DNA from 2 places in the Lysobacter firmicutimachus genome. Region 1 is predicted to be linked to the other one. Evidence: riboswitches for the same ligand, from Rfam matches in the RefSeq annotation. Region 1 holds a riboswitch; the other holds the start of a gene.
What was found. A riboswitch is a leader RNA that binds a small molecule or an ion and turns the genes downstream of it on or off. The one in region 1 is predicted to bind glycine.
Positions count from the first base shown of each region.

Region 2: another riboswitch for glycine. It lies ahead of gcvP (aminomethyl-transferring glycine dehydrogenase); the one in region 1 lies ahead of V2J18_RS00920 (trimeric intracellular cation channel family protein).

Region 1 is NZ_JBANDL010000002.1:181,822-191,340, reverse strand. Features, by position in the region: gene V2J18_RS00935 (DcaP family trimeric outer membrane transporter) at 1-1,324, shown strand, start outside; gene V2J18_RS00930 (MFS transporter) at 1,430-3,097, shown strand; gene V2J18_RS00925 (uracil-DNA glycosylase family protein) at 3,399-3,905, shown strand; gene V2J18_RS00920 (trimeric intracellular cation channel family protein) at 3,911-4,516, opposite strand; glycine riboswitch at 4,703-4,801, opposite strand; gene V2J18_RS00915 (ABC transporter ATP-binding protein) at 5,275-6,087, opposite strand; gene V2J18_RS00910 (hypothetical protein) at 6,084-7,076, opposite strand; gene V2J18_RS00905 (kanamycin nucleotidyltransferase C-terminal domain-containing protein) at 7,156-7,974, opposite strand; gene V2J18_RS00900 (CREC-EF hand family protein) at 8,063-8,401, opposite strand; gene V2J18_RS00895 (hypothetical protein) at 8,540-8,710, opposite strand; gene V2J18_RS00890 (hypothetical protein) at 8,770-8,943, opposite strand; gene V2J18_RS00885 (DesA family fatty acid desaturase) at 9,351-9,519, opposite strand, start outside.
Region 2 is NZ_JBANDL010000002.1:1,650,439-1,659,957, reverse strand. Features, by position in the region: gene V2J18_RS07185 (hypothetical protein) at 1-693, shown strand, start outside; gene V2J18_RS07180 (hypothetical protein) at 784-2,379, opposite strand; gene V2J18_RS07175 (hypothetical protein) at 2,376-3,806, opposite strand; gene V2J18_RS07170 (PP2C family serine/threonine-protein phosphatase) at 3,811-4,569, opposite strand; gene V2J18_RS07165 (vWA domain-containing protein) at 4,583-5,266, opposite strand; gene V2J18_RS07160 (multidrug effflux MFS transporter) at 5,411-6,697, opposite strand; gene V2J18_RS07155 (VOC family protein) at 6,697-7,152, opposite strand; glycine riboswitch at 7,416-7,509, shown strand; gene gcvP (aminomethyl-transferring glycine dehydrogenase) at 7,720-9,519, shown strand, end outside.

The sequences.
Region 1 (9,519 bases):
TGCGTTGCCGGGTCTGGCCTTCGCCCAGACCGCGAAGGAGAAGGAGCTGGAAGCGCGGGTCGCCGAACTGGAGCGCATGGTCCAGCAACTGGTGTCGCAACAGCAGCAGGTGCAGACCCAGGTCACCGAGGTCAAGGCGGCGCAGGCCGCCGCGCCGGCCGCGATCGCGGCGGCGCCGGTCAAGAACCCGATCCAGGCGACCACCATCAGTCCCTCCGCCAACCCGGGCACGCGCTTCAGCTACGGCGGTTTCATCAAGCTCGACGCCTCGGTCACCTCGACCAACGACGGTGACATCGCCGACGGCTCGGTCGGACGCCTGTTCTACGTCCCCAAGGCGATTCCGGTCGGCGGCGCGGCCACCCGCGAAGGCGGCAGCGACACCGACATGGGCGCCAACTTCTCGCGCTTCTGGTTCGCCGCCGACACCGACCTGGAAAGCGGCGACAAGCTCAAGGGCTATCTGGAGTTCGATCTCTACGGCGGCGGCAGCACCGCCTTCACCGGCAACGAAGTCGCCACCAACACCTATGCGCTGACCCTGCGCCAGGCCTATGTGACCTGGAACAAGTGGCTCGCCGGCCAGGCCTGGTCGAACTTCCAGGACACCGCGGCGCTGCCGGACACGGTCGACTTCCTCGGTCCCACCGAGGGCACGGTGTTCGTGCGCCAGGCGCAGTTGCGCTACACCAGCGGGCCGTGGTCGTTCTCGATCGAGAATCCGGAGACGGTCTACACCCCCTATCGCGGCAACATGGCCCAGGTCGCCGGCGACGACGGTGCGGTGCCGGACGTGACCGCACGCTACACCGCCAAGGGCGACTGGGGCCACTTCAGCGTCGGCGCCCTGGCGCGCCAGCTCAAGTACCAGTCCGGGCGGATCAACGACACCAACACCGGCTACGGCATCAGCCTGTCGGGCAAGTGGAACGTCGGCGCCAACGACGACCTGCGCTACATGGTCACCGCCGGCAGCGGCATCGGCCGTTACGTCGGCCTGGCGCTCAACAACGATGCGGTGCTCGACGCCAACGGCGATCTGGAGAACATCGACCTGATCTCGGGCTTCGTCGGCTGGCGCCACGTGTTCAGCCCGAAGCTGCGCGGCAATCTGTTCTACTCGCGCGCCGAGTACGACAACGACACCGCCCTGACCGGACGCGGCATCACCAAGTCGGCGCAGTCCGCGCACATCAATCTGATCTACACGCCGATTCCCAAGCTCGACGTGGGCGCCGAATACATCTGGGGCCAGCGCGAGATCGAAACCGGCGACCGCGGCGAGATCAACCGCCTGCAGACCCACGTCAAGTACAGCTTCTGACGATCGCAGCGGTCGCGGCCGTCCGCCGCGACCGCCGGCGACGCGTCCGGTATCGCCCCGGCGGGCCCTAGCCCGCTCCAATCCCACTGTTCGGGGGAACAGCTCATGTCCAGCACCACCGCCAGCCTTTCGCAGTCCCGCGCGACGCCGTTGACCAAGGACCACCGCAAGGTCATCTTCGCCTCCAGCCTGGGCACCGTGTTCGAGTGGTACGACTTCTACCTGTACGGCTCGCTCGCCGTGATCATCGGCAAGCAGTTCTTCGGCGGTCTGAACGACACCAGCCAGTTCATCTTCGCCCTGCTGGCCTTCGCCGCCGGCTTCGCGGTGCGGCCGTTCGGCGCGCTGGTGTTCGGCCGGCTCGGCGACATGATCGGGCGCAAGTACACCTTCCTGGTCACCATCGTGATCATGGGCCTGGCGACGTTCGTGGTCGGCATCCTGCCCAGCTACGCCACCCTCGGCATCGCCGCGCCGATCATCCTGATCACCCTGCGACTGTTGCAGGGCCTGGCCCTGGGCGGGGAATACGGCGGCGCGGCGACCTATGTCGCCGAGCACGCGCCCGACGGCAAGCGCGGCCTGTACACCAGCTTCATCCAGACCACCGCGACCCTGGGCTTGTTCCTGTCGCTGCTGGTGATCTGGGGCTGCCGCAATTACCTGGGCAAGGAAAGCTTCGAAGCCTGGGGCTGGCGCATCCCGTTCCTGTTCTCGGTGCTGCTGCTCGGCGTGTCGGTGTGGATTCGCATGCAACTGGCCGAATCGCCGCTATTCCAGCAGATGAAGGCCGAGGGCAAGACCTCCAAGGCGCCGATCACCGAGAGCTTCTTCTCCAAGAACGGCAAGATCGCCCTGCTGGCGCTGCTGGGCGCCACCGCCGGCCAGGCGGTGGTGTGGTACGGCGGACAGTTCTATTCGCTGTTCTTCCTGACCAAGACCCTGGGCATGGACCCGAACAAGGCCGACATCTACATCGCCGTCGCCCTGGCCCTGGCCACCGGCGGCTTCATCTTCTTCGGCTGGCTGTCGGACAAGATCGGCCGCAAGAAGATCGTGCTGGCCGGCTGCCTGATCGCGGTGCTGACCTATTTCCCGGTGTTCAAGTCGCTGACCCATAACGTCAACCCGGCCCTGGAAGCCGCGGTCGCCGCCTCGCCGGTCACCGTCACCGCCGATCCGGACCGCTGCGCGTTCCAGTTCGACCCGGTCGGCAAGGCGACCTTCAAGCAGTCTTGCGACATCATCAAGTCGGCGCTGGCGAAGAAGGGCATCCCCTACAACAACGCGCCCGGCGCCGCCGGCAGCATCGCCACGGTCAGCATCGGCGGCACCGTCCTGACCAGCTTCGAAGGCGAATCGCTGAGCAAGGACGACTTCAAGGCGCAGTCCGACGCGTTCGCCAAGCAGCTCGGCGACGCGCTCAAGACCGCCGGCTACCCGACCTCGGCCGATCCGGCGCAGATCAACACGCCGATGGTGATCGCGCTGCTGACCTTCCTGGTGCTGCTGGTGACCATGGTCTACGGCCCGATCGCGGCCTGGCTGGTCGAACTGTTCCCGACCCGCATCCGCTACACCTCGATGTCGTTGCCCTACCACATCGGCAACGGGTGGTTCGGCGGCTTCCTGCCGTTCACCGCCTTCGCCATCGTCGCCGCCACCGGCAATATCTACAGCGGCCTGTGGTACCCGATCGTGGTCGCGGCCATGACCGTGGTGATCGGCGCGCTGTTCCTGCCGGAAACCAAGGACCGCGACATCACCGCCTGAGCCCGCGGCGCGGGTTCCGCAAAGCGAAACGCCGGCCTGTGGCCGGCGTTTCGCTTTGCGGCGGGATTCGGGATTCGGGATTCGGGATTCGGGATTCGGGATTTGGGATTTGGGATTTGGGATTTGGGATTTGGGATAGGATCAAAGCGAGAGCTAGAGCAGTCTTCGCTTTTTCTAATCCCTAATCCCTAATCCCAAATCCCAAATCCCGAATCCCGAATCCCCAATCGCGAATCCCGATCTCGAACAAATCCGCCGCTGCACTCTCTGCGCCCCGCACTTGCCGCATGGGCCGCGGCCGGTGCTGCAAGCGGATGCGCGGGCGCGGTTGCTGATCGCCGGGCAAGCGCCCGGGCGCAAGGTGCATGCCTCGGGGATTCCGTTCGACGACGCCAGCGGCGAGCGCCTGCGCGATTGGCTGGGGTTGGACCGGGACGCGTTCTACGACGCCGCACGCGTGGCGATCGTGCCGATGGGGTTCTGCTACCCCGGCAAGGGCGCGTCGGGCGACTTGCCGCCGCGGCCGGAATGCGCCGCGACCTGGCATCCGCGCCTGCTGCCGCAGCTGCGCGAGGTGCGCCTGACCCTGGCGATCGGGCGCTACGCCCAGGCCTGGCATCTGCCCGAAGCCGGGGCCACGTTGACCGAAGCGGTCGCGGCCTGGCGCGCGCATTGGCCGCGGATCGTCGCCCTGCCGCATCCGAGCCCGCGCAACCGGGCCTGGCTCAAGCGCCATCCCTGGTTCGAACGCGAGCTGCTGCCGGCGCTGCGCAAGCGCATCGCCGAGGTCTTGGCGCAAGGTCGCTGATCCGCTCAGGGGAGGACGAACTTCGGCATCTCCCATTCGTAGCGGATCGCCAGCAGGCGCGCGGCGAATCCGCCGCCGAGGCAGATCAGCACGGTCGCATTCTCGGCCACGCCCAGGCGCAACAGCAGCAGATAGGCCACGCCGGTCAGCAGCGCGATCACAGCATACAGTTCGCGCTGGAACACCAGCGGGATCTCGTTGCACAGCACGTCGCGCAGCACGCCGCCGAAGGCGCCGGTGAGCATGCCGGCGATCACCACGATCGCCGGCGCATGGCCGGCCTCGCGCGCGATCGCGCAGCCGATCAGGGTGAACGCGATCAGGCCCAGCGCATCCAGCCACAGGAAGGCGCGGCGCAGGCGCTGCAGGCGCTTGGCCAGGAAGGTCGCGGCCAGCGCCGCGCCGACGGTATAGGCCAGATACTCGGGATGGCGCACCCAGCCCAGCGGGTAGTGGCCGAGCACGATGTCGCGCAGCGAGCCGCCGCCGAGCGCGGTGACGCAGGCGATGATGACCACGCCGAACAGGTCCATGCGCCGCTTGCCGGCGGCGAGCGCGCCGGTCATGGCTTCGGCGCTGATGGCGATGAGGTAGATCAGGGACAGCAACACGGCGGTACTCCGGCGAAGGACAGGGAAACCGCGGTTGGCAGCGAAGCTCAGCGATTCCGCGTCCGCGCGCGCCGGCGCCGCACCGATGCGGGCGGCGGCGAGCGCGTCGGGCGCACGAACGAAGGCGGTTGCGCGGAATGCTCCCCGCGCAGGCCTGGGCTGTCTTCGCGACCGAAGCCGCGGTGCCGCTCCCGCTGTCCTTTTACCTGAGAGTTTGCGCGGACCGCATGCGGCCGCTTGCCCCTTCGGTGGGCCGCTGCGCGGCCTCTCTCCAGATCGGCGATGTCGTCGCAGTGTTCCGGCCGGGGCCGAGCCTGAGCGATTATGGGAGCCTGCGCCTTCGGCGGGCGCGGCCGGCAGGCCGGCGCCACTCTTCTGCAACGGCCGGCATGGTAACACTCCGGTGGACGAAGCCGGCCGCTTTCTTCCCGCAGCGGCGCAACCGGCCGCTGCGCGTCGCGGCTTACGCCGCTCCTACAAGAGCGGGTCCGCTTCAAAGGGCAGGAGTGGCGCGAGCCGCGACCGCGAGGCCACAACTACGCCGTCGCCGGCCCCACCGCGCACCACGACGACACCGCGACCGGCCACGGCGCGGTCGCGGCTTGTGACCGGAGGAAATCCCGTGGAATGCCGCGCATAGCCCTTGCTGCGCCGGGGCGTCGCCGGTAGGAGCGGGGTAAGCCGCGACCCCGCCGTAACGATGCAGTCGGCCAGCCCGCGTCGCAGCTTACCCCCGCGCCTACAGGCGCCGTTGCGCTTCAAGCCTCGCCGGCGGCCGACAGCGCTTCGACCATCGCTTGCTCCAGCGAACGCTGCGGGTCGGCGCGGATCGCAACCAGTTCCTGGGCCGTCCAATCGCGACGCAGGCGACCGTCGACCAGCAGCAGGGCGCGGTCGATGAAGCGTTCGGCGACGTCGATCGAGTGCGTGGCCAGCAGCACCGTGGTGCCGCGTCCGTGGGCCAGGTCCTGCAGATGCCGCTTGAGCGCGTAGGCGCTGAGCGGGTCCAGCCCGTTGAGCGGTTCGTCCAGCACCAGCAGCGGCGGTTCGCCGAGCAGGCCGAGCGCGATCGCGAGCTTCTGCCGGGTGCCGAGCGAGTAGTGGCCGACCCGCCGGTCCAGCATCGGCCCGAGGTTGAGCAACTCGCTCAAGGCCAGGGTCGGCGCAGGCACTTCGCGCAGGCCGCGCGTGCCGGCGAACAGGCGCAGGCATTCGCGTCCGCTCAGCAGCGGCGGCAAGCGCGCCGGATCGACCGCGAAGCCGAGCAGGCCGCGGGCCGCGGCCGGCGCGCGCGCCAGATCGTGGCCGCCGATCCGCACCCGTCCTGCACTCGGTCGCTGCAGGCCCGCCAGACAGTGCAGCAAGGTGGTCTTGCCGGAGCCGTTCGGGCCGATCAATGCGGCGAACTCGCCGCGGCGCAGCACCAGATCGATGCCGTGCAGCACCGCGTGCTCGTCGTAGCGATGCTGCACGCCCTCCACTTGCAGCATCGCATCGCCCGCGATCGCCGCCTCGGCGCGATCGGGCGGCGGCGCATCGTCGCCCGCGGATCGGTTCCGGAACGGGCTCATGGCCGCGCGTCCACGCGGCCCCGGCGCCAACCCGGCAGCAAGGGCAGCGCCGTCAGGGCGAGCAGCCCCCACAACGCGGGCAGCGCCGTCCAACCCAGCGAGAGCAGCGCCGCACCGCCGCTGGCGCAGGCCGCCGCGCAGGCGAAGGCGAACGCCGGATAGCGCCACGCGGCGCGCGCCAGCGCCTGCGGCGGCTGCGGCGTGGCGGCGAGCAACGCCGCGGCCGCGCGCGCCGCCACAGTGCAGGCCTGCGCGACCAGACTGAACCAGGCCAGCGCGACCGCGATCGCCAGCACCCCGGCGCCCGGCGCCAGGCCGGTGCCGCCCGGCATCGCCAGCAATACCGCGCCGATCATCCAGGCACGGCCGCCGCGCCGCCAACGCAGCAGGGCCTCGCGCCGCTGCCAGTCGCTGATGTGCGGCAGGCGCGCATCGTCGAGCCAGCGCAGGCCGAACAGCGGCTCGCGCGCGCCCTCGCGCAGACGCCGCACCGGGTGCCGACGATGGCGCAAGGCCGACAGCAAACCCAGTGCGACGCCGACCGCCACGCTGCCGGAGAGCACCAGGCTCGCACTGCGCCAGATCGCACCGTCGCCGCCGCAGGCGCGCAGCGCCAACGCGGCCAGCAGCGCGGCCGCGACCGCACCGAGCGCGGCCAGCACGGTCAAGGTCCAGGTGCTGCGATGCGGTTCGATCGGCGCCGCCGCCCACCAGCCCAGGCGCATATGTTCGTCCAGGGCGACCAAGCGCGCGCGCGCGGCGGCATGCCCCAGCGTCAGCGCGATCAGGGCGAACGGCAGCGGCAGCTGCATGATCAGCCGCGGCACCGCCGCGGCCAGGGCGGAGCCCTGCTCGCCGCACAGACGCAACAGCCACGGCGTCGCCAGGGCCAGTGCGGCGGCACGCACCGCCCGACCGCGCCACCAGGCATCGCCGCGGGCGAGGTTGTAACGGGCTTCGGCGAACCAGGGATGCAACCAGGCAGACATGGGTGCGGTTTCCGCTCGCAATCGGCAGCGCGCAACCGTCGCGACCGCGCGCCCTGCAGACTCTAACCGTGCCCGCGCCTCAGCGCTCTCCGGCCTGGCAGCGGCGCCGCAGGGCAGGCTCCAGACCGATCGCGTCGGCCCAGCGCTCCAGCCCGGCCCAGGCGCGCTCGAGCGCGGCGACGGTGGCCGCCTCGTCGCGGAAATCGCCGCGCACCACCTGGGCGAACAGCTCCGCCGCGCCGTCCGGGCCGCCCAGGTCGACGGCCTCGTCGAACAGGCTGCCGGCGGAAACGTAGACGTGGCGCTCGGCCAGTCCGACCAGGCAGGCCAGATGCTCGGCGAAGCGGCCGGCCAACAGGGCCAGCGGCTGACGGCCGTGACGGTTGCGCAGCTTGCCGACCAGTTCGTACAGCTCGCCGACCACCAGCTCGGCCATGGCCCGATCCACCGCGGCGTCGTCGGGGTGCGCGGCGAGCGAACGCAGGCTTTCGACCAGGGCGCCATGGTCGGGCGCGATCCACAGCGCCCGCGCATGCACGAACTGGCCGTGGCTGATCGGCCAGGCTTCGTCGACCTCGCGCGCATAGGCTTCGATCGCGCTGCGCGACATCAGGTTGACCTCGGCCTTGCCGCGGCCGTGCACCCATTCCAGCGATTCGTCGTAGTCCTCGCCGTAGGCCTCGTCGTCGAGCACCGCCCACAGTTCGACGTCGGAGTAGGGGCCGTCGCCGTCGCGCGCGGTCGATCCGTACAACGCGACCGCGAGCAGGCGTTCGCCATGGCGACGGCGCAGGGCGGCGACGATCTCGTCGACCAGGTCGCGGCGTTGTTCGGGCGTGACGGATTGGGGGCCGGCGAACAGCGTATCGAGTTCGCCGCAAGGCAGTGCGTAGTCCATCGCGCCTAGATAGCATCCGCTGCGCGCGATCGGCAATGACGCAATCCGCGCACTGCGATGCACGGCGGAGAATCGATGCGCGGCGCGGCTACTGCGGCGGCGCGGCGAGCTCGCGCGCGTCGAGGCTGCCGTCGCGATTGCGGTCCTGTTTGGCGAAGCGTTCGGCGAGCGTGCGCCGGTGCTGTTCGCGGGTCACGCTGGGGCCGGCGCCGTGCGCGCGTGCCGGCTGCTCGGACGCATCGAGCACGCCGTCGCGGTTGGCGTCCATCGCGTCGAAGGCGTAGCTGAGCCAATCCTGGTATTCGGGCAGGGAGATCTTGCCGTCGCCGTCGCCGTCCATGCGCGAAAGGTAGTCGCCGGTGGAAGCGAGCTGGGCCGAGGCCAGGGCGGGCAGGCAGAGCGCGATTGCGAGCAGTCGCCGGGACATGCGCCTACGCGTAGCGAGGGAGATGGCGCGAAGCCTGCCGGCTCGACGCCGCCCAGGCAAGCCCCGGCCGGTCGCGAGCGGACCCGCCCCGACGCGGCCGGCCCCTCGCCGGTCGCGTCGGGACGATCCATCAGACCGTCATTCCGGCACGCAGCAGAAGATATAGCCGCCGCCGTAGTCGCAGCCCGGCCACGGATTGCAGCCCTCGGCGAGGCGGCTGTCGGCCTGGGCGAAGCTGAAGCCGGTCGACAGGGCGAACAGCGCCATCAGCGCCACGGACTTGGCGCGGCGGGTCTTGAACAGTTTCATGCTCTCTCTCCTTGGTCGGTGGGAAGCGAAATCAAAGGAAGCGCCGGCTGACGCCGGGTTCAGCTGTCGTCGACGCAGCAGCCGTGCCGGTCGCCGCCGAACAGGCAGCCCGCGCGCGGCGAGCAGCCTTCCGCGTAGGGGCCGTCGGCCTGGGCCGCGCCGAAGCCGATCGAAGCGGCGAACAGCGCCGCCAGCAGCACCCTTTTCAACCGCGAGTTACGAACAGCCGTCATGCGTGCGTTCTCCTGTGCGCAGTGGGTGCGCGGCCGCCGGTCCGTGGCGCGCGGCGCGTTCGTGTACGGTTCCTTCCCTGGCCGACGACGGCGCGGCGCCGAGGCATCGGCGCCGGGGATTCGCAACGCGGGTGCGGCGCCGGACGCGCAAAGGCCGGCGCGAGCCGTCCCGGGGCGGAACGGCGGCACTTCCCCTGTGCGGCGGACGGCGTTGCCGTCGCGACGAATTCCATTCGCGGCGACGCTACACCGCGGCGCGACCGCGAAACCGGCTCGCCGTCGCGGTATGCCGATCTGGCGCGCGCCGGCATGCGCATGCGCGGCCGTGCTGAGGCCAGGCAACAAAAAACCCGCGCATCGCTGCGCGGGTTCGCGGTGTCCGCCGATCGCGGCCGGGCGGGCGCGGCTCAGCCCCGGGCCGGCGCCAAAGCGTAGCCCTTGAGCCGCGCGGAAAAGGCCTGCAGCGCCTGGATGCCGCTGGCCTCGGCTTCCACGCACCAGGCGTGCAGCTTGGCCAGGGTCGCCTGGGCGTCGTGCGAACGGTCGTCGAGCACCTGCGCCAGGCGCTGGCGGAAA
Region 2 (9,519 bases), 1.5 Mb from region 1:
CGGGTGCGCCTGGCCGACCTGGACCTGCTGCGCATGCCGAAGGTGCCGGACTGGCGCATCGCCGAGCACGCCGAACATTGGACCGAACGCGCCCGCCGCGGCGAGGCCCCGGCCGGCGCGACCCTCGGCTTCAGCAACCGCGAAGCGCCCTACGACTTCAGCCAGACCTGGGCCGGCCGACAGACCAAGGTCCGTCGTCTGTTCTGGCAATTGCGCATCGACGACCGCTGGGAACGCATCGACGAGTTCGAATACGACCACCAGCTCGAACTGTCCTTAGACTTCCGCGCGGTCGACCGCATCGCCATCGCACCCGGCGACTGGTACGACGGCGACTTCGCCCGCAGTCTGATCGACGGTCCGTTCGCGCACGGCTACAGCGCGTTCGGCGACGAGCGCAGCCAGGCGGTGTTCGGCGAGAAAGGCTTCTTCGGCCTGGTCAAACGCTCGATGTACGTCGGCTACAAGCCCAGCTTCGCGATCCGCACCACCACCTCGACCTTCCGCCGCTTCGGCTATCCCTTCCAGGCCGCGACCGGGCTGCGCATCGGGCCCTTCACCTTCGAAGCCGAAGGCGGCAGCCGGGCCGCCGGCTGGTGCGCCGATCCGGCCACCCGCACCTTTACCGGCACCACGACCTCGGAAGTGCCGATGATCATCGGCGTCGGAGTCGGCGAACTGCCGAACGCTTGAGCCGGGAACGGGCGCGCGGCAATCCGGAACGAGGCACCGCCGCCGGCGCTGCATTCCCGGGAAGCGGTGCAGCCGCCGCGTTGCCCCCGTTCAGCCCCGCCCGTACACCCGCGGGCAGTTGCTGCCCTCGCACTCGCGACCGGCTTCGTGCAGCAGCACCGACTGGCCGAGATCGCCGCGCGGCGGTTCGACCCCGATCGGCACGAACAGGATCGCGCTGGTACTGCGGCCGAGCCCGGCGGGCAGTTCGAAGCCGCGCACCACGCGGAACCGCGGCACGCCGGCGAAGCGCTGGTCGAAGCGCTTGGCGGCTTCGCCGTAGCCACGCCACTGGAACAGATCCTGGTCGCTGGCCACGACCAGCGCGCCGCGCTGCCAAGCTTCGGAGAAGCGCTCGACCACGTTCGGCCCGCCCTCGTCCGCAGCGCTCAGAAAATCGTCGAGCGCGCGGCTGAGGGCGTTGGTGTCCGGCTTGCCCGCGTCGCCTTCGCCGGCGATCGCGCGCGCCGCCGAAGGCGCCGCCGGCAACGGCCGGCGCGCCTGTTCGAGCAGGGCCGGCGACAACGAAGAGCGGCGTTGTTTCAGCGCCACGACCTCCGCCTGCGCCTGCAGGATCGCGAAATACGGCTGCGCCTCACGGCCGCCGGCGGCGTCGACGCGTTCGCGCAGCTTGCGCGACCCGCTGCCGCCGTTGCGCAATTCGGCGTCGATGACCAGGGCCCCCAGCGCCAACTCCGGCTGCCGGTAGAGCCAGGTCCAGGCCCAGCCTCGCCAAGCCCCATCGAAGTCCGGATCGACGCGCAACGCACGCTCGAACAGCGCCTGCGCCGCATCGCGCTCGCGCCGCAATCGCGCCAGTTTCAGCGAGCCGATGTCCCCGGCTTCGGACGGCGCGGACAGATCGTCCATGAAACGGCGCAAACGACGGATGCCGAGTTCGCGCGCGGCCAGCGCGCGGCGCGGATCGGCGTCGACCGCGATCGCCAGTTGCCGCTCCATCGGCGCATCGCCTTGCGGATCGCGGCCGGGGCGACGTTCGTCTTCGGCGACCATGCGCTGGTAGGCCGCCATCGCCGCTTGATACTCCGCGGCATCGCCCGACTGCGGCCGGTCGCGGGCGAGCTGGCCGAGCAACGCCAGTTGCTGGCGATAGAACCCGTCGCCGCGCGCCGCGTTGCGCGCCGACTCGCGGATCAGGCGCGCGCTTTCGGCTTCGTAGTCGGCCTGGCTCAGGCCCGCCGGCGGGTCGATATCGATCGCCGGCGTGACCCCGGCCTGTTGCATGCGCGCCGCGGTCAGGCGCGAGCGCGCCGCATCCTGCCCGGCCTCGCGCTCGCGCCGCACCGTCATATAGCCATGCCCGAGCAACAACGCGCCCAACACCGCGGCTGCGATCGCGGTGCGCGTGGCCAGTTCGCGGTCGCGGTCCTCGTAGGCGCGCCAAGCCACCGCCAGCAGACTCGGCACGCCCGCCAATACCAGACCGGCGCGGAACCAGCGTTCGCCGTTCGACGCTTGCGGCGGCGACAACCATTGCCCGAACACGGTCATCGCCCACATCGGCAGCGACATCAGCCAACCGGTATACGGCGCCAACACCAGTACGACGAAGAACGCCAGCACGCCCAGTTTGAACCAGGACCACCACGACGGACGCAGACGCATCGGCAGGACGATGCGCATCATCGGTTCTTCAGCATTCGCGGCAGGGTCACGGCGAATACCCAGCACAGCACCAGGAAGACCGCGCCCAATCCGGTCATCAGCATCGCGTCGACCCAGGCTTCCAGCGGCTTATTGGCCGGGTCCGGTTGCAAGGCCGCATACAGACGATGCAGGCCCTGGGCGATGAAGGCGAACAGCACCGGAAAGGCGATCGCGAGCATGCCGCGCGATTGCGTGGCCAGGCGCAGATTGGCCAGCCATGCCGGCTGCGGCATACGCGCCGGCGGCGGTGCGGGCGTCAGTCGCGGCGGCGGCGGCCGGCCCAAACGCGGCGCACGCAACCGGGCGGCCGCGGCTTGCGGCGGCGCGCGCGGCGGCTCCGCCACCGGCCGCGGCTTGGCCTTGCGCGCGGTCTTGGCCAACAAGTCCTGGCGCGCGCACGAGGCGCAGGCCTGGCCGGCGTAATGCTGATGCTCGCGCTCGCGTTTGCATACCACCAGTTTGCCGCTGGAGGGCTTGGCGTAATCGCGCAACGCCGCGCTCCAATCGGCCGCGCTGGGCCGCTCGCCGCCGTCGCCGAAGGCGCGGTCGAACAGTTCGCGCAATTCGCGCGGCACGCTGCCGTGGGCGCTGACCGGGCTCGGTGCCATCAAACGGTGCGCGCGCAGACCGTAGGCGTAGTAGCGCTCGCGGATGCGGCTGGGGATGTCGGTAGGCACCCGATCGGCCGCGGGCTTGCCGGTATAGGGATGCAGGCCGAAATTGAGCAGTTGGAAGATCACCACCGCCAAAGCGAAGCGATCCTGCGCCTCCTCGCCGAGCGGATCGGGCCCGCGTTGCTGGAACTCCGGCGCCAGGTAATCCGGGGTGAACTGCGGCGCGGAGTAGCGCCGGCCGCGGCCCTGGATGCTGAAGCCGTCGCAATCGAGCAAGGCGATGTATAGCGAGGCGCGGTAGAAACGCAGATTGACCGGCTTGAGATCGACCACGTAGTGGTGCTGCGCGTGCAAAGCCGCGAGCACCGCACTGAGGTTGGCCGCCAGGGTGATCTTCGGCCCCAGCCCGACCGGCAGGCCGGCGGCGCGCGCCTGCCGCTCCTGCAGCACCTGCTCCAGTTCGGAGGTCGACTGCACGTCCAGCGCCGGCATGGAAAACCCGACGAAGCGGCCGCGCTCGTCGCGCACGGTCGCGTCCGGCCAGGCGATCTGCACGTAGCGTTTGCCGCCCTCGAACTGGTCGGGCAGTTGCGGACGCAGCTCGAGCATGGCCTCGACGCGGTCGGTATAGCTCGGCGGATCGACCCGCTCGTGATAGATCTTCGCCACCCGGTCGGGAAACTCGGGCAGCAGGTAGACGCTGCCCGCGCCGCCGCTCTTGATCAGCGCCCCCAGGCGGGTGCGCCGGTCGCCGATGCGGATGCCGCTGCCGCTGACCGGACTGGTCGTCACCGGTTCAACTCCGCAGCGCGATCAGCAGGGTCTTGTCGTCGGACGTGATGCCGTGCGTGCGCGGATCGTCCAGCGTGCCGTGCAAGGCGCGGCTGCCTGCGGCTTCGTCGACCGTGCGCAGATAGCGCTCGACCGGGTCCATGAACGGACGATACAGACCGGCATTGCCCTTCTGCATCGCGAACGGCATCGCGCCGTCGGACATCAACGCCACCCGCTCCACCGGCTCGCTCACCGCAAGCACTCGCAGGCAGCCGCGCCAGGCCTCGCCGGTGACGAAGTAGGTTTCGTTGGCGTATTCGCCGTTGTGCGGCAACGAGATCCGCGCCGGCGCGTCGGACTGTGCCGGCTCGGCCACGCCGAGACCGTCGCCGACATGCACGAACCAGCCGCGCTGCGCGTCGCCGACATAGGCCACCAGAGTCGCGGCATAGCTCGACAAGGCCGCGCCGTCGCGCCGCGCGCGCGCGACCAGGGCCTCGCGGGCGAATGCGACGGCCTCGCCCGCGAACCCGGCGAAGCCGTCCTCGTCGGCCTGCAACCACTGCGGCTGCGCCGCCAACCGTTCGGCCAGCGCCGCGACCACCGCATCGGCGATCAACCGCGAACCGATCTCGCTGTGCGCGGCCGAACCGGCGCCGTCGCATACCGCCGCGACCAGGCGTTCGCCGTCGACCCGGTACGCGAACGCGTCCTGGCACGGGATGCCTTTGTCGAGGTGGGATTTGCCGGTCGCCGATGCCGCATGTACCTGCCAGCCCATGACCCGGCGCCGCTCAGGTCGGCACCGCGGACCAAGTGTCGGTGGAAGGCAATTGCGCCTGTCCGCCCGGCCGCGACTGCGACACCACCTGCATGCTCGCGCTGAGCCACAGGAACAGTTCGCGGAATTGCAGACCGTGCAGGCGCTTCACTCCGGCCAGCCCCTTGCTGCTGAACTGGCCCATGGCCTGTTCCTGCGAGCCCTCGCCGACCGCGATCGGGAAAATCGCGACCTTGTTGGCCAATTCGGCTTCGCGCGCGCGCTTGGCCGCCGCTTCCCAGGCATCGGTCGGCGAACCGTCCGACATCAGGAACAGCCACGGCCGGGTATAGGCGACGCCGGCCTGCTTGAAGCGCTGCTTCTCGTTCTCGATTTCGGTCAGGGCCAGTTCGACCGCGCGCCCGGTCGGCGTGGTGCCGTCGGCTTCCAGCGCCGGCGCGGCGAAATCCATCGCATCGCACCAGTCGCCGACGACTTCGGCGTGATCGAAGCCGCCGTAGCGGATCACCAGCACGCGCACCCGCTTGGCCGCGATGACGTCGTCCTTGAGTTCGCGCTCGAGCAGCTTCAGGCCCTCGTTCAACTGCTGCACCGGCTGGCCGTTCATGCTGCCGGAACAGTCGAGCACCAACACCAGCGGCGTGCGCTGTTCGGTGTTGTCGACCAGGGATACGTCGGGGATCGCCGTCTGCGTCATGGCATTCCTTTGCGATGGTGGAAAGCCCGAGTATAGCCGCGCCTCGGCCGGTCGGGGCCAGGGCCGGGCCCAGGCGCCCCCGCAAACGAGGAAACCCGGCCGGACCGCGGCGATTCTGCGATCCGCGTCGCGCCGCGCGCCGGCTTACAGCGAATCCTGCGGCTCGATTACCGGTGCGTCCTCCGGCACCCGCGCGCAGCGGCCGCTGCGCGAGACCCAGGCTTCCCAGCACCAGAAGCCCCAGGCGGCCGCGGTCAGCGCCGAGGACACGATCGCCAGGACGATGGCGCTGCCGCTGACCAGCGGCGAGATCACGCCGGCCAACACCGCGTTCACCACCAGGCCGCCGAAGGCCTGCAGCGACGAGGCCGAGCCGCGTTGGTGCGGGTACATGTCGAGGATCGACAAGGTCACGATCGGGAATACCAGGGCGATGCCGAACGCGAGGATGCACATCGGCAGCACCGCCCACGGCACCTGCGGCGCCGGCGCCAGCAGGTTATAGCCCAGGTTCAGGGCGATGGCGAGTGCGCAGAAAGCAAAGCCGATGCCGACCAGGCGGTCGCCGCCGATCTTGCCGGCGGCGCGGCCGGAGGCGAACGAGCCCAGCACCATGCCGCCGATGGTCGGCACGAAGAACCAGGCGAACTCGCGCTCGCTGAGCTTGAGGATGTCGAGCACGAACGCCGGCGCCGAACCGATGTACAGGAACAGCGCGCCGAAATTGAACGCGCCGACCGCGGTCAGGCGCTGGAACCGCGGATTGAGCCAGATCGCCACGTAGTCGCGCAGCAGCCGCTTGGGCTTGAGCGACAGCCGCGCCTGCGGCGGATGGGTCTCGGGCAGGCCGGCCGCGACCGCGATCCACAGCAGCACCGAGAAACCGACCAGGAACCAGAAGATCGCCGGCCAATGCGCCCAGCCCAGAATCCAGCCGCCGATCACCGGCGCGATCGCCGGGGCGATGCCGAAGATCATCATCACCTGGCTCATCAGCCGCTGCGCGTCGTCGCCGTGCAGCAGGTCGCGGATCACCGCGCGGCCGACGATCAGGCCGACGCCCGCCGAGAGCCCCTGGATCGCGCGAAAGAAAAGCAGCGTCGACAATTGCTCCGACAGCGCGCACGCCGCCGACGCCAGGGTGAACACCCCCAGCCCGCCGAGAATCACCTTGCGCCGGCCGATCGCGTCGGACAGCGGCCCGTGCACCACGCTCATCAGCGCGTAGGCGACCAGGTAGACGCTGATGGTCTGCTGCATCGCCAGCTTGTCGGCGCCGAGTTCGGCGCCCATCACCGGGAACGCGGGAAAGATCGTGTCGATCGAGAACGGGCCGAACATGGCCAGGCCGCCGAGCAGCAAGGCCAAGCGACGGAGCGACAGCGGCAAGGCCCGCGCGGGCGCCGTGGGGGATTCGGAAGGTGCGCTCATCAGCTGGCGGCGTTGGATGCGTCGGTATCGATCGGAACCTCGTCGGGAGGGCCCTTGAGTTCGACCACGTTGCCCTCGGGGTCGTACAGGTACTGCGAGGGGCCCTCGCCTTCGGCGCCGTAACGCGAACCGAAATCGCCGATGCGCGCGCCGTGGGCTTCCAGGTAAGCGACGATGGCGGCGCGGTCGAACGGCTCGGCGCGCAGGCATAGGTGATCCATGTTGCGGCCCTCGGCGCCGGGGGGCGCCCCGCCCATGCGGCCGAGCTTGCCCTCCACATCGACCAGGTCGATCAGCGACAGACCGGCACGCAGCTGGACCAGGCCGATTTCGTCCTGGCGCCGCTCCAGGCGGCAGCCGAGCACGTCGCAGTAGAAGGCCACCATCGCCGGGGTATCGCGCACCCGCAACACCACATGGTCGAGCTGCAGCAAGCTGAACGGTCGCGCGGACATCGCCAGGCCTCATCGCATGAATGGGGGCCGTCAGCATACTCCCGCGTGGCCCGCCGCATGGCCGCCGAAGTTGTTTCGATCTGTCCGCAACCGCGTGCCCAGGCTCGCCGGTGCGGATTCGCCCGCAAGCGGCCCGTTCGAAGCCGGTGCGCCCCGGCGCGGGAGGCGGTGCGCACGGAGCCTTCCCCCGGCCCGCGGGACCTCGGGCGGCCGCACGGGAACCGTCCCCTCGCTGCCCGCCAGCGGCTATAATCGTCGGCTTGAAACCCGCGGTGGGAGAAGCGGCCGGCCCCCTGGCCCGTCGCTGCCGAAGGCGCAACGCCCGTAATCGCTCAGGCCCCATACCGCCGCCGGGTACAAAACTCTGGAGAGACCGACCGTCCCGCAACGCGACACGCGCGACGGAACCGGCGCCGAAGGTGCACGAAGCGAGCGCGGACAGGAGCGGCCACAGCGCCCCCCTCCCCCAAGCGGCCTGAGCCGCGGCACGCTTCCAAACTCTCAGGCAAAAGGACAGAGGGGCGCCTCGCGTGCGGCACCGCACGCTGCCAACGGACGCCCCTGCCCATGAGCCACAACGCCACTTCCCTGCGCGACCTCGAGCACCACGACGCTTTCATCGAGCGCCATATCGGCCCCAACGACGCCGAAATCGGCCACATGCTCAAGCAGGTCGGCTACGACTCGCTGGAAGCCCTGACCGACGCCATCGTCCCCGGCTCGATCAAGTCGACCCAACCGCTGGCCCTGCCGGCCGCGATCAGCGAAGTGGAAGCGCTGGCCAAGGTCCGCGCCATCGCCACCCGCAACCAGGTGTTCCGCAGCTTCATCGGCCAGGGCTATTACGGCACCCTGACCCCGAACGTGATCCTGCGCAACATCCTCGAGAACCCTGCCTGGTACACCGCCTATACGCCCTACCAGGCGGAAATCTCGCAGGGCCGCATGGAGGCGCTGATCAACTTCCAGACCATGGTCGCCGACCTGACCGGGATGGAGATCGCCAACGCCTCGCTGCTCGACGAAGGCACCGCCGCGGCCGAGGCCATGACCCTGGCCAAGCGCTCGGCCAAGTCCAAGTCCAACCTGTTCTTCGTCTCCAAGGACGTGCACCCGCAGACGCTGGAGGTGCTGAACACCCGCGCCGAAGCGATGGGCATCGAGCTGAAGGTCGGCGACGACAACGAAGCGCTGAACAGCGACAGCTTCGGCGTGCTGCTGCAGTACCCCAACACCTACGGCCAGATCGGCGACCACAAGGCGCTGGCCGACGCCGTGCACGCGCGCGGCGGCCTGGTCGCGGTCGCGACCGACCTGCTCGCCCTGACCCTGATCGCCGCGCCCGGCGAGTGGGGCGCGGACATCGTGGTCGGCAACAGCCAGCGCTTCGGCGTGCCGTTCGGCTTCGGCGGCCCGCATGCCGCCTTCATGGCCTGCCGCGACGCCTACAAGCGCTCGATGCCGGGCCGCCTGATCGGCGTGTCGGTCGACACCGAAGGCAAGCCGGCCTACCGCCTGACCCTGCAGACCCGCGAGCAGCACATCCGCCGCGAGAAGGCCACCTCCAACATCTGCACCGCGCAGGTGCTGCTGGCGGTGATGGCCTCGATGTACGCGGTCTACCACGGCCCCGAAGGCCTGACCCGGATCGCCCGCCGCGTCCACCGCCTGGCCGCGATCCTGGCCGGCGCGTTGCGCCAGGCCGGGCTGACCGTCGGTCCGGACTTCTTCGACACCCTGGACGTGGTCGGCGTCGACGCCGACGCCCTGCGCGCCAAGGCGACCGCGGCGCGGATCAACCTCAACTACTCCGGCGACCCGAACCGGGTCGGCATCAGCCTGGACGAAACCACCACCCGCGCCGAAGTGGTCCAGTTGGCCGCGCTGTTCGGCGCCCGCATCGACGACATCGACGCGCTCGATGCCGCCACCGCCGATGCCCTGCCGGCCGGCCTGCGCCGCCAGAGCGCCTTCCTGCAGCACCCGGTGTTCAACACCCACCACAGCGAACACGAGCTGCTGCGCTACATGCGCTCGCTGGCCGACAAGGACCTGGCGATGGATCGCACCATGATCCCGCTGGGTTCGTGCACGATGAAGCTCAACGCCACCGCCGAGATGATCCCGGTGACTTGGCCGGAGTTCGGCAATCTGCATCCGCTGGCGCCGGCCGACCAGGCCGTGGGCTACAAGCAGTTGATCGACGAACTCGAGGCGATGCTGGTGGAATGCACCGGCTACGACGCGGTCAGCCTGCAGCCGAACTCGGGCGCGCAGGGCGAATACGCCGGCCTGCTGGCGATCCGCGCCTATCACCGCTCGCGCGGCGAAGGTCATCGCGACATCTGCCTGATTCCCGACTCCGCG